4 regions of the Bradyrhizobium sp. Mp19 genome follow, and region 4 is predicted to be linked to each of the others. Evidence: predicted binding sites of a transcription regulator. Region 4 holds the regulator's gene; each other region holds the start of a gene.
What was found. The regulator LexA, encoded in region 4, represses DNA repair genes until DNA is damaged. The targets are predictions, from matches to a motif close to TGTTCNNNNTGTGTTCNG.
Positions count from the first base shown of each region.

Region 1: the regulator LexA is predicted to act here: its motif matches at 1,815-1,832, upstream of QJT82_RS06620 (DNA repair protein).
Region 2: the regulator LexA is predicted to act here: its motif matches at 1,547-1,564, upstream of rmuC (DNA recombination protein RmuC).
Region 3: the regulator LexA is predicted to act here: its motif matches at 1,832-1,849, upstream of QJT82_RS05000 (ImuA family protein).

Region 1 covers NZ_JASAUT010000004.1:4,696-8,057, reverse strand. Annotated here, with positions in the region: gene QJT82_RS06625 (UdgX family uracil-DNA binding protein) at 200-1,648, opposite strand; gene QJT82_RS06620 (DNA repair protein) at 1,905-2,699, shown strand; gene QJT82_RS06615 (DNA polymerase Y family protein) at 2,929-3,362, shown strand, end outside.
Region 2 covers NZ_JASAUT010000090.1:4,425-7,786, forward strand. Annotated here, with positions in the region: gene fmt (methionyl-tRNA formyltransferase) at 1-673, opposite strand, end outside; gene def (peptide deformylase) at 898-1,425, opposite strand; gene rmuC (DNA recombination protein RmuC) at 1,596-2,804, shown strand; gene QJT82_RS42470 (MFS transporter) at 3,123-3,362, shown strand, end outside.
Region 3 covers NZ_JASAUT010000002.1:462,759-466,120, forward strand. Annotated here, with positions in the region: gene QJT82_RS04990 (ThiF family adenylyltransferase) at 1-587, opposite strand, end outside; gene QJT82_RS04995 (nucleotidyltransferase) at 584-1,597, opposite strand; gene QJT82_RS05000 (ImuA family protein) at 1,886-2,638, shown strand; gene QJT82_RS05005 (DNA polymerase Y family protein) at 2,553-3,362, shown strand, end outside.
Region 4 covers NZ_JASAUT010000053.1:50,913-54,274, reverse strand. Annotated here, with positions in the region: gene QJT82_RS36185 (HAD family phosphatase) at 1-305, shown strand, start outside; gene glp (gephyrin-like molybdotransferase Glp) at 332-1,543, shown strand; gene lexA (transcriptional repressor LexA) at 1,787-2,491, shown strand; gene QJT82_RS36170 (hypothetical protein) at 2,749-3,177, shown strand; gene QJT82_RS36165 (hypothetical protein) at 3,323-3,362, shown strand, end outside.

The DNA.
Region 1 (3,362 bases), on a different contig from region 4:
GTGGCGCGCCGCACGATCGGGGCTAGCAAACCGCGCAGCGCGCCCGCCTCAGGGTACGTCATGGCGTGAACATGACGCCCGATACCTGCGGAACATGCTACCCTACCACGGATCAATTAAAGGTTGTAGGTATTTGTCTGCGTTTAGAACAATTTCTCGTTGCGATGTGGTTCCTCCGGTTCCGCTGGTTTTACGGAACTCAAGCTGCATCGGCTGATCTGCGCAACTGATGTGCGGCGATTTTCAGGTCGTCGATAAAGCGCTGATATTCCAGCGCCTTGGCTTTTTCATCCGGCAGCCGCAACAGATAGGATGGGTGCACGGTGACGAGCACCTTGGTTCCGTCGTGATCGATCAGATGGCCGCGGTTCTTGTTGATCGGCGTGATCTTGCCGAGCACACTCTGCGCGGCGGTGGCGCCGAGCGCCATCACGAGGTCCGGCTTGATGGTGGCGAGCTCGCGCTCGTACCACTGGCGGCAGGCGCGGATCTCCGGTGTGCTCGGCTTCTGGTGCAGCCGGATCTTCCCGCGCGGCACGAATTTGAAGTGCTTCACTGCGTTGGTGACATAGACCTTGCGACGATCGATGCCCGCTTCCTGCAGCGCGCGATCGAGCATCTGGCCGGCCGGTCCGACGAAGGGGTGGCCTGCGAGATCTTCCTTGTCGCCGGGCTGCTCGCCGACCAGCATCAGCGTTGCGCTCTGCGGTCCCTCGCCGAACACGGTCTGCGTTGCATCTTTCCACAGCGGGCAGGCGCGGCAATCGGCGGCCTCCTCGCGCAAGGCCGCGATTGTGTCGTGAGCTTGCCTGTCTTGAACTTGCTTGCCTTGAGCTTGCTTGCGGGGCATCGGCGTATCCTGCCGCTTCTGCGGCTCGGCCGCCTTGCGTGCGATGAAGGGGCCGCTGGTCATGCGCATTGCGTCTTCGATCAGAGGCTTAATGATCGAGTCCTCGGGCAGGTTCCTCCAATAGGCTTGCGGCATCTCCATCACTTTCAGCCGTGCGGGATTGAAGCGGCCGTTGTCGTGACGCCGCCAGGCCTCCTCAAGCCGGTCCTCGGTCGGCACTTCGGATTTGGCGACGCCCGGCGTGATCGAGATCGCGTGCCCGTCCCAATGTGCGCAGACGTCGGGGGTCAGAATCGACCACGGCATGTCGGCGAAGCGGCCGGCGAAGAACGGCGCGGCAAGCTCGACGATGCGATGCTCCGGCTCGAACCAGGCGACGTAATGCGCCGTCCGCTCGCGGCCAATCTCGCGGAAGCGCAGATGCGCGTGCATCCTGTCGATATCGACATAGACCGCGCGCGCCATCGCGTGGACCTCGGCGACATCGGGATCATCGGTCGCGCCGAGCAGATCGTGATTGCTGCGCAGCCGCCACAGCAGGCGATAGAGCAGGGCAAAGCGTTCGTCACTGCGATGCAGGATCGCGGCCTTTGCGAGCTCGACGAATTTGGCCGACACATTGAACCGCGCCTGCGGCGTATCCGGCAATTCATTCACGCAGGATGCCGACGACAATTCGTCGTCGCTGCGTACCGTCCATGTGATCTCCGCGGGCTTCACTTCGTTCAGCGCCAATCGCCGCGCGGCCTTGCGCCAGCCCTCGAAATCGGTGTCGTTGTCGAGCACGATGATGCGCATGCGATTGCTCCGTTTCCGTCACGCCGCCATTTTCGGGGCCTGCGTGCCTGACTTGCGGAAGAGCAGGGCCCGTGCGGTTCGGCGGCCGCTGAATCCCATTGATTCCACTCATGAATCGATGAGCTCACCAATCCGATTGACTCTGCGGGCCCTGTTAGCTTTATATTAGAACATACCATGAACAATTGAGCCAGTCCCTTGGTTCTCTGTTCAGGCAGTGACGACCTCAAATTTTCAAGTTGAAGGAGCGGCGCATATGAACGGCGCACGCATGGGTACGCTTGCGTCTCTGCGCGGCAGCATCGCGCGCATCGAGGCGCCATCGGATGCGGCGATGCCGAACCGCGTCGCGCTTGGACACGCCGGCGCCGATGCGATGCTGCGCGGCGGGCTTGCGCCGGCAGCATTGCACGAGGTGTTCGCGGCCGGCCATCAGGGCGGCGCGGCGACCGGCTTCATTGCGGGGCTCGCCGGACGGCTGTCGGCACGCAAGCCGCTGGTCTGGGTGCGGCAGGATTTTTCCGATCGCGAAAACGGCGCGCTGTCGATGCGCGGGCTTGCCGAACTCGGCCTCGATCCGCGCCTCTTGGTCACGGTGCGCGCCGCCGATGTCGACAGCGGTTTGCGCACCGCGGCCGACGCGCTCGCCTGCGATGCGCTCGGCGCGGTCGTGCTCGAGGTCTGGGGCCAGGCGCGCCAGCTCGATCTCGTCGCCAGCCGCAAATTGACCCTGGCCGCGCAAGCCTCCGGCGTCACCGCGCTGGTGCTGCGGATCGCGGCAACTCCGATCCCCTCGACCGCGGAGACGCGCTGGATCGTGCGCGCGGCGCATTCGCCGCCGGGCAATGCCGCGAGCGTGTGGGGCACGCCGCGCTTCGAGGCCGAACTCGTGCGCAATCGTCATGGCCCGGTCGGGCGATGGATCATGGAATGGAAATGTGATGAGTGCCAATTCAGTGAACCGTCGGCGTATTCTCAGCCTGTGGCTGCCACGCCTGCCCATCGACCGCATCAAGCGCAAGCTCGCGCAGGACATCGCCTCGCAAGCTGATGCACATGCCGTTGTGCCAACCGACACACGGGCGGTGGTAGGGCTCCCTCTCCCGCTTGCGGGGGAGGGCTGGGGTGGGGGTCTCGCCACGAGTCCCGCTGAGGAGAGAGCCCCCACCCGGATCGCATCTCACGATGCGATCCGGCCTAAGAGCGAGCTTCGCTCGTCTCGACCCCCGCAAGCGGGAGAGGCGAAGAAAGACCACCGACTTTTTTTACAAACGACAACGGTGCAAGAACTCCCCAGCGTTGTCGTCGCAAAAGACCACAACGCCATCCTGCTGCACGCGATCGACGAGGCCGCGGTGCGCGCCGGGCTGTCGATCGGGCTGCCGCTCGCCAATGCGCGGGCGATCTGTCCGGAGCTCACGGTCTATGATGCCGATCCCGCCGCCGACCTGAAGACGCTGAACGACATCGCCGACTGGTGCGACCGCTTCACGCCGCTGGTCGCGCTCGATCTGCCTTACGGTCTGTTTCTCGACATCACCGGCTGCGCACATCTGTTCGGCGGCGAGCGCGCGCTGCTGCAGACCGTGACGGGGGCGCTGAGCCGGCGCGGCTTTGCCGTCAGCGCGGCGATATCAGGCACCTCGATCGCGGCGCGTACGCTGACACGCACCGCCTCGGGCAAGGTTGTCGCCGATGGCGAGGAGGCGGCGGC
Region 2 (3,362 bases), on a different contig from region 4:
GCAGCACCGCATGCGCCGGCAGCTTCCAGTCGATCCGCGCCTCGGCCTTCTCGATCTTGGCGGCGTAGGTGACGCCGTCCTCGCTCTGCTTCGTCAGCTGCAATCCGCCGCGCTGCAGGCCGCCCATCGCGCGCACCATCAGATCGGCGCCGAGCGGCGCCAGCGCGTCGTGCAGGTCGGACGCCGTCATGCTGTCCGTGATCGGCAGCCGCTCGGCCATCGCGACGTCGCCGGTGTCGAGGCCGACATCCATCTTCATCACCATCACGCCGCTCTCGGCATCGCCCGCCATGATGGCGCGGTTGATCGGTGCGGCGCCGCGCCAGCGCGGCAACAGCGAGGCATGCAGGTTGAAGCAGCCGAGCTTCGGCGCGTCGAGAATAGCCTGCGGCAGGATCATGCCATAGGCGACGACGACGGCGGCATCCGCGTCACGCGCACGAAACTCCTCGAGCGCTTCCGGTGTCTTGAGGGTCTTCGGCGTCAGCACGGGAATGCCGAGGCGGCGCGCCTCCTGCTCGACCGGCGTCGGCTGCAGCTGCAAGCCACGCCGCCCGCCCGGCTTCGGCGCGCGGGTATAGACCGCCACGACCTCATGGCCGTGGGCCACCAGCTCCAGCAGCGTCGGCACCGCGAAATCGGGCGTGCCCATGAAGATCAGGCGGAGAGGCATGACGAGAACTCGGTCTGTTCCTTCCCTTGCGGGGAGAGGAATCGCATATGAAGCGCGCGGGTCTTTCCGCGAATTCGGTTGGCCTCTCCCGCTTGCGGGGGAGGCCGGATCGCATCGAAGATGCGATCCGGGTGGGGGCTATCTCAGCGATACGACTCGTGGCAAGACCCCCACCCCAGCTCTCCCCCGCAAGCGGGAGAGGGAGTCGAGTGCCGATGGCGATCCTACTCCGCCGCGCGCTTGGCGGCCTTCTCGAATTTCTTGAAGACGCGGTCGCGCTTCAGTTTCGACAGATAATCCACGAACAGCACGCCGTTGAGATGATCGATTTCGTGCTGGATGCAGGTGGCGTAGAGCCCCTCCGCATCCTCCTCATGCACCTTGCCGTCGAGATCGGTGAATCGCAGGCGCACCCGCGCCGGGCGCTCGACCTCCTCGTAATATTCGGGGATCGACAGGCAGCCCTCTTCGTACACCGACAGCTCTTCCGAACGCGCAATGATCTCCGGATTGATGAAGACGCGCGGCTTCGCCATGGTCTCGCCGTTCTCGTCGCGCTTGGCGAGGTCCATGGTGATCAGCCGCAGCGGCTGCGCGACCTGGATCGCCGCGAGCCCAATGCCAGGCGCGTCATACATGGTCTCGAGCATGTCGTCGGCCAGCTTGCGGATCTCCGGCGTCACCTTCTCGATCGGTTTCGACACCAGCCGCAACTGCTTGTCCGGCAGGATGATAATTTCTCTTAATGCCATGGCGGCGATTTAAGCTGCTGACTTCATGGGGTCAATGCGCTCAGGAACCCGTTAGGACAACCTTAACCACGTTTCTTCACCCCGCATTAACCCGGAAAATCAGGGATGCATTTCCCATAAACGTTCCCTCTTCGTTCGCGCCCGGCCGCGAATCGGCTACAACTGCCGGCATGAACGAGATTCTCCTGACGATTGGCGACCTTCCGGTCCGTGTCTCCGACGCATTGATCGGCCTTGGGGCGCTGGCGCTGATCCTGCTGCTCGCCATTGCGGTGGTGATCGCACGCGCCAGCCGGCGCGGCGCGGAACTCGCGATGGCCCAGGCCATCCGCGCCGACGAGCTGGAGGAGCGGCTCGCCGACATGCTGCGGGCCCAGAGCGAATCCTCCGGCCGGGTCGACGCGATGGCGCAGGCGCTGGCAGGCCGCCAGGCGGAGATGGCCCGGGCCGTCAACGAGCGGCTCGATTCGGTGACCCACCGGGTCGGCCAGTCGATGGAGCAATCGACCCGCAACACGATGGATTCGCTGCGCGTGCTGCACGAGCGGCTCGGCATCATCGACCACGCGCACAAGAACCTCAACGAGCTCACCACCCAGGTGACGACGCTGCGCGACGTGCTCGCCAACAAGCAATCCCGCGGCGCGTTCGGCCAGGCGCGGATGGAGGCGATCGTCCAGGACGGCATGCCGAAGGGCTCGTTCGAGTTCCAGTACACGCTGACGTCGGGCAAGCGGCCGGACTGTGTCGTGTTCCTGCCCGACCAGCGCCCGCTCTGCATCGACGCGAAATTCCCGCTCGAGGCCATGACCGCGCTGCACGATGCGCGCAGCGACGAGGAGCGCAAATTCGCCAGCCAGCGGCTGCGTGCCGACGTGCTGAAGCATGTCAGCGACATCGCGGAGAAGTACCTGATCCCGGGCGAGACCCAGGACACCGCGCTGATGTTCGTGCCGTCGGAATCGGTCTATGCCGAGATCCATGACGGCTTCGACGACGTGATCCAGAAGGCCTATCGCGCCCGCGTCGTGCTGGTGTCGCCGTCGCTGTTGATGCTGGCGATTCAGGTGATGCAGCAGATCCTGAAGGACGCCCGCATCCGCGACGCCGCCGACCAGATCCGCAACGAGGTGATGCATCTCGGCGACGACCTCGGCCGCCTGCGCGATCGCGTGCTGAAGCTGCAGACCCATTTCGGCCAGGTGAACGAGGACGTCAGGCAGATCCTGATCTCCGCCGACAAGATCGAGAAACGCGCCGGCCGCATCGAGGAACTCGACTTCAGCAAGTCCGAGACCCCGATCGAGGTCCCCCGCTTCGTCAAGCCCAGCACGTCCGACCTGTTCCCCGCCCCGCGCAAACTGCAGGCGGGGGAGTAAGCACCAGCTGCGCAACAAACTTAGTGTCATCGCCCGGTTTGACCGTCGCCCGATCAAGCCAAGCGATGGCAGCGTGGGTGGAACAAGGTTGTCTCCACATGTCGTCCCTGCGGAAGCAGGGACCCATACGCCGCGGCTTTCGTTGTTGCGGAGGCTCGTTGTTCCGACATCGCCCACCAACCACCATTCGTGGTTATGGGTCCCTGCTTTCGCAGGGACGACACCAAATTTGATGTGGCATCCCCGCCAAGCTTTTGGTGTCATCACCCGCCGGGCGAGGACAGTCTTTTTGCGGCCGAATCTGGTAACACCTCATCTATGACAGCCCCTGAAGCGACGTCGGACGCGTCCGCAAAGCCGGAGCCAAAGCCCGCCGCCACCTCCTGGCGCGACAGTTTTGCGGTGTACCTGCAGCCGCGGGTGCTGATCGTGCTGCTGCTGGGCTTCTCCTCGGGGCTGCCGCTGGCGCTGTCGGGCTCGACGCTGCAGGTCTGGATGAAGGAGGCCGGGGTCGATCTCGGCACCATCGGGCTGCTGGCGCTGATCGGCACGCCCTAC
Region 3 (3,362 bases), on a different contig from region 4:
GGCCCCGGCGGCCGTCGGGGCAACCGTCGGTCGTCATCGTCGTGAATCATGATAGGCCACACATCATCGTTAGCCATCCACCGCAGCGCGCTAAGGACATTCGCGACGCCCGCCCGGATCCTTGCGGCACAGCCCGAGCCGATCAGAACGGGATTGGCACCCCAATCGTAGGCCTGCAATTCGCCGACGTCGTGCGCCGACGGCGCCCGCTGCTCACCCTCTCCAAGAGGGTTCTCGAGTATGAGAAGGTTGTGCGCGCTGCGGAGAACATCGACGCCAGTCGCACCCGGCGTCCAGTTGTCGGGCCGCAGTTCCAGGCAGAGTGTCCCCTTGCCGTACTGATGAGTTGTCCAGCGAATCTCGCCTTGCGGTTCCACCCAAGCCGGAACCTCCGGATATTGATCCGGATAGGCCAGACGGACCGGATAGCGGTGCCCGTGCGCTACCAGAATGCCTTCCGCGCTCAGTCTGCCTTCGTGGAATCGCCAGCGCACGAGCTCATACCAGGTCTCGTCACGCGCAAGCGCCTCGATTGCGGCTTTCTCGGCTGCCAGCCTCGGTGAGTCAGTCAGCCACCAGAACTTCAAGCGAAGCCACGCGGCTTGTTGGCAGGCGCTGCCATCGCACTGGGGAATGAGTAGCCAGCCGCCACAGGTGGTGCTGCGGCGAAGCCACCGTAAGATGCCGCCTTCGCCACGTTCGCGGTCGCCTTAAATCGATCGCCGAAGACGCGCCTCCATTGGCGCGTCGCTTCCTCCATGTCATCTGCGTCCTGCGCCCGACGCGCAATGTCGGCGTAGACACGGACCTTCTCAATGAAATCCTTCCACTGAGGGACTGTCACCTTGCCGAGAATGTCATTCGACTGATCCGCAGGATCCGCGATGAAAGGTTTCTGGTCCATCGAGGCGAGAAATCCGTACGCATCATGGATATTCTTGAGAAGCTGTGCGAACGCCTCGCCATAATGCGTTTCTGCACCCGGCGCGTGGACCGAAGCGAGCACTTCGAGCACAAAGCCTTTCGGACGCCGGCCACTGGGGTTCACACGGCGCCACCACTTCAACAGCTTCACAAGCGGCTTGAAGCGGCCGTCGAACCTCTCGTTCTGTTTCGCACTCCACGAGGTATGAACTGGTGGGTTGGTGAACTTCCAGGTGCCGTTGTCGCGGTCCGGAATCATGTATCCGTTCCACGTCTGCACGACCGGAACGATATCCATATCCGCCTGCCAGGTCTCGACCCGCACGGAGCGCTTATTGATCCGCTCCACGGGGTAGCCATCGTCACCATCTTCCAGCGCGCGGCAGACCTCCTTCAGCACGTCATCGGGATGGTCGCTGGTCTCGAAATTCGTGACGATGATGATGTCGACGTCCGGCCGCTCCTCCCCGTCAGTCGATGTCCGCGGTCGGATTGACGTGCTCCGCGCGTAACTACCCGACAGGAAGCTCGAGACGTACCTGTCCTTGAACTTTTCTTGCTTTCGAAGGTGATCCCGAATTCCAGTGTGACCGCCGGATGCCTGGGACTTCGTGGTTGGGCTTGGCTCGATGTCTGCGAGCAGTTCAGTAAAGCGCGCCTGCGGAACTGGCATTTGCCCCCCAAATGGGGCACTGCCCCCGTATGTTCGCCGTTCGTTCAAATCTTGGGGATGTTCAAGCTGGCGTGCAAGTATCGTGCTCCACCACCAGAGCCAAAATGCACTGTTTTTCGCATAATTCCCAGGCCACGACGACCGAGGAGCCGCCGTCAGAGCGATATGGCATCAGCAGCTTGGTCCAATCCCGTTGTCCGTCTCCCGAATCTCCTTGACTCTAGGTCTCGAAGTTAGAACAAATAGAGAACATGACCGTTATCGTGCCTCAGGAGGTGAATTACGAGCGTGCGGCCCGAGCCCGCCATAGAATCGTTGCGCGCTCAGATCGAGAAGATCGAAGGCAGAAGCCGGCGCGTGAAATCGGTGCTCCCGTTCGGGATCATCGACATCGACTCGCGCCTTCCAGGCGGTGGGCTGACGCTCGGCGCGCTCCACGAGATTGCCGGCGGCGGTAACGGCGCGGTCGATGGCGCGGCAGCAGCGCTCTTTGCCGCCGGGATCGCGGCTCGAACCAAGGGCAAAGTTCTCTGGGTCATCACGCGGCCCGATCTCTTCGCGCCGGCGCTGGCCCAGGCAGGTCTCGCACCTGACCGCGTAATCTACGTTGAAGCCGGCAACGACAAGACCGTGCTCGCCTGCATCGAGGAAGGTCTGCGCCACGGCGGGCTCGGTGCTGTCGTCGGCGAAGTGGCACGGCTCGACATGACCGCATCACGGCGGCTCCAGCTCTGTGCGGAGGGAAGCGGGACGATAGGCATCGCATTGCGCCGGTGGCGTCGCCAGACCGATGCTGCCGATTTTGGCCAGCCCACGGCCGCAGCAACCAGATGGCGCGTCGCCGTCATGCCCTCGGCAGCCCTGCCGGTCCCCGGCGTCGGCCGCCATCGCTGGCTCCTGGAGCTGATCCGCGCCCGTGCGGGCGAAAGCGCAGATTTTGAAGTGGAGGCGTGTGATGACTCGGGTCGTCTCGCTCTTCCTGCCGAGTTGGTCCACCGACCGGCTTCGGCGGAAGGCTGGCGACGCAGCGCCTCCGGCTGAGGCGCCGCTCGCCCTGACAGGCCGTGACGGGAGAAAGCAGGTGGTGCTGGCGGTGGACGCTGCGGCACAAGCCGCCGGGGTGCGCGTCGGAATGCCGGCGACGAAGGCGCGGGTCCTCGTCCAGGGCCTCATCGTTCAAAATCACGACGCGGTCGGAGACGTCCGGGCGCTCGACCGCCTCGCGCTGTGGATGCTGCAACGCTACGCGCCGATCGTCGCCGCCGATCCTCCGGACGGGCTCGTGATCGATTCCACCGGCGCCGATCACCTCCATGGTGGCGAAGACGCCATGCTCGCCGGCCTGATCGACCGGCTTGCCGCATCCGGCGTGCAGGCGCGCGCCGCGATTGCCGATACCTGGGGCGCGGCGCACGCCTTGGCTCGCTACGCCGCCCGGCCTGCGCTGGTCGCACCGACAGGTCACGGAAGCGCGGTCCTGGCGGGCCTGCCGCTCGCGGCCCTTCGTTTGCCAGCCGACATGATCGCGGCGCTCCATGTCCTCGGCTTCGAGCGCATTGGCGATCTGCTCGCGCAGCCGCGCGCGCCGCTTACCTTGCGCTTCGGGCCGCAGCTCGGCCGCCGCATCGACCAAGCCCTTGGGGCGCTCCGCGAGCCGATCGACCCGATCCGGCCCGACGAGCTGATCCAGGTAAAGCGCAATTTCGCCGAACCTATCGGCGCGGCCGAGACTATCGCCCGCTACATCGGCAAGCTGGTCGTGCAA
Region 4 (3,362 bases):
AGCGGATGCCGCTCTACGCCTTCTCCAACACCAATCCGGCCCATGTCGCGCATTTCTCGGTCGCCCATGCCGAGCTGCTCAGCCATTTCCGCAACGTCTTCCTGTCCTCGAGCATCGGCTTCCGCAAACCCGACGCCGAGGCTTACGATCATGTGGTAAAAGCCATCGGCGTGCCGGCGTCGCGGATCCTGTTTTTCGACGACCTGGCCGCCAATATCGAAGGTGCGCGGGCGCGCGGCCTTCATGCTATCCACGTGACATCGACGGATGACGTGGCAAGGGCTTTGACCGCACTTGGTATTTGAACATTAGGAATTGAGGAGCTCTGAGCGTGGCCCTGATGCCGGTTGCCGATGCCCTGTCCGCCGTCCTCGCCGGCGCCGAACCGCTGCCGGAGGAGATGATCGCGCTCGATGCCGCCTACCACCGCACCCTGGCGCACGACCTCGCCGCGCTGCGCACCCAGCCGCCGCAGCCGATGTCGGCGATGGACGGCTATGCGGTGCGCGCCGCCGATGCGGCTGATCTAAAGGCCCGGCTCAAGGTGATCGGCGAAGTCGCCGCCGGCCGGCCGTTCGAGCGGACGGTCGGCGCCGGCGAGGCGGTGCGGATCTTCACCGGCGGCGTGATCCCCAATGGCGCCGACGCGGTTATCATCCAGGAAGACACCGCCGTCGACGGCGACCACATCACGATCACGGAGGCCGCCAGCGTCGGGCGGCACATCCGCCCGGCCGGGGTCGACTTCCGTGCCGGCGAGGTGCTGCTCAGCGGCGGCAGCCGCCTGTCCGACCGCGCGCTGTCGCTGGCGGCCGCCATGAACTATCCGGAACTTGCGGTGCGCCGCCGCCCGAAGGTCGCGGTGCTGGCGACCGGCGACGAGCTGGTGATGCCGGGCTCGCAACCCGGCCCCGGCCAGATCGTCTATTCCAACGGCTACGCGCTGCGGGCGCTGGCGCGCGCCGAGGGCGCCGAGACCATCGACCTCGGCGTTGCCGCCGACACGGTGGAGGCGACCACGGCCGGCATTCGCCGGGCGCGCGAGGCCGGCGCCGACGTCCTCATCACGACAGGCGGCGCCTCGGTCGGCGACCACGATCTCGTCAAGCGGTCGCTGGAGGCCGAGGGCGTCGACATGACGTTCTGGCGGATTGCGATGCGGCCCGGCAAGCCGATGATGCATGGCCGGCTCGGCGCGATGCGGGTGATCGGCCTGCCCGGCAATCCGGTGTCGTCCTATGTCTGCGCCTTCCTGTTCCTGGTGCCGTTGATTCGGGCGCTGAACGGCCGGAAAGTGATCCATCATCGCCGCACGAGCGCCCTGCTCGGCCGCGACCTCGCCGCCAACGACCAGCGCGAGGACTATCTGCGTGCACGTCTCGAAGCGCGCGAGGACGGGACGCTGATCGCAATGCCGGTGACGCAGCAGGACTCGTCGCTGCTCGGGAATCTCGCTGCGGCACGGGCACTTCTCGTGCGTCCGCCGTTCGCGGCTGCGGCCGTCAAAGGCAGCGAATGCGAGATCCTGACACTGCCCGAATAGGGTTTTTGCGCCCCGCCGCTTGTGCGTTGCCTGATCCGTTCACCGGAAATTAAGTGGTTGCGGAACACATATCGAACATATAGTGTCCGTTCATGATTTGTTTCGAGTACTGGTGTCTACAATCGGGAAGCCGCGTGGAAGCAGGTGCAACGAGCACATGCTCCTGAGGTCAGGCCCCGCCTGCAGGCCCCACCAGAAGAGTCTCGGAATCGAACGACGCTATCAACCGGGGGAATACTCGAGATGCTCACGCGCAAACAGTACGAACTTCTGCGTTTCATCAATGAACGTCTGAAAGAGGCCGGCGTACCGCCCTCCTTCGACGAGATGAAGGATGCGCTCGACCTGCGCTCGAAGTCCGGTATCCACCGCCTGATCACTGCGCTGGAGGAGCGCGGCTTCATCCGCCGCCTGCCGAACCGCGCCCGCGCCATAGAGGTCATCAAGCTGCCCGAACTCTCGGCCGGCGGCGGCAACGGCCGCCGCGGCTTCACGCCCAGCGTCATCGAAGGCACCCTCGGCCGGCGCGCCAGCACGCCGCCGATCGCCGAGGACGACGGCAACCGTCCGGTCGCGGTCCCCGTGATGGGCCGGATCGCCGCCGGTACGCCGATCGAGGCGCTGCAGACCCGCAGCCACACCATCAGCGTGCCGCCCGACATGCTCGGCGCCGGCGAGCACTATGCACTCGAAGTGCGCGGCGACTCGATGGTCGATGCCGGCATCCTCGACGGCGACATGGCGCTGATCCAGCGCAACGACGTCGCCAATACCGGCGACATCGTGGTGGCGCTGATCGACGAGGAGGAAGCCACCCTGAAGCGCTTCCGCCGCCGCGGCGCATCGATCGCGCTCGAGCCGGCCAACACCGCCTATGAAGTGCGCATCCTGCCGCCGAACCGGGTCCGCATCCAGGGCAAGCTGATCGGCCTTTATCGCAAATACTGAATTGCAAATACTTGCGGCGGCCGGGAACGAGCAACACGTCGGATCGTTCCTTGCATGATAGTGTAGCGTACGGCCTGCCCGATGCGCTCCGATACCTCTCGCGCAGCGTCGCGTGTTTGTGATCGGAGGCGGTCTCGGACCAGTCGTACAATCGCCCAGAAACGAGCAGAAGCTCGTTCGCTATCGTCCACTCTGGTAGAGGCCCTAATGCCTCAAGGAGAGGCACGGGTCGCTACCTCGAAATGAGGAGCCATCCGATGTGTGACTATAGTCTGCACGCCGTGGCATCGCGCCCCGCCATTGTCGGAGAGACGCTGATCACGACGACGTTCCGCGGCACGTCGACCCGCGGCTTTGCTTCGGAGAACGATCCCACTGTCGCGGTCTGCATGCTGCCGGGCACCGAGCTCGCTTTCGCCGAGAACGTTCGCTACGACAGCCGCTGGATCTGGACCAAGACGCTGAACTATCGCGTCGGCGTGTTCAACGAAGTCGAGCCCGACGTGCCCGATCGGCATCATGATGCGGTCGAATTCCCCGACGGCAGCCATGTGCTGGTGACCCAGCTGGTCGAGGGACAGCGCGTCAGCGTGCTGCAATTGCCGGCGCTGCATCCGCCGGTCGAGCAGAAGCCGAAGGTTGTGGAGCGGCGGCCCTCCGCATTCGCAACGCTGTTCTTGGGTTGAGCGCATCGTCGCCGCGGAATGAGCTGTTCGGCGGCGGATGACCTAAGCAATTTCGGGCGACCCCGGACTCCCGCTTCCGGGGCGCAGGAGGAGGTTTGCGTCGGCCGGCGCCTTGGCGCATCATCGGGCACGGAGGACGTGCGCGGTGGTCGATAAGGTCACATGGCAAAAGGCTGGACGCGTCA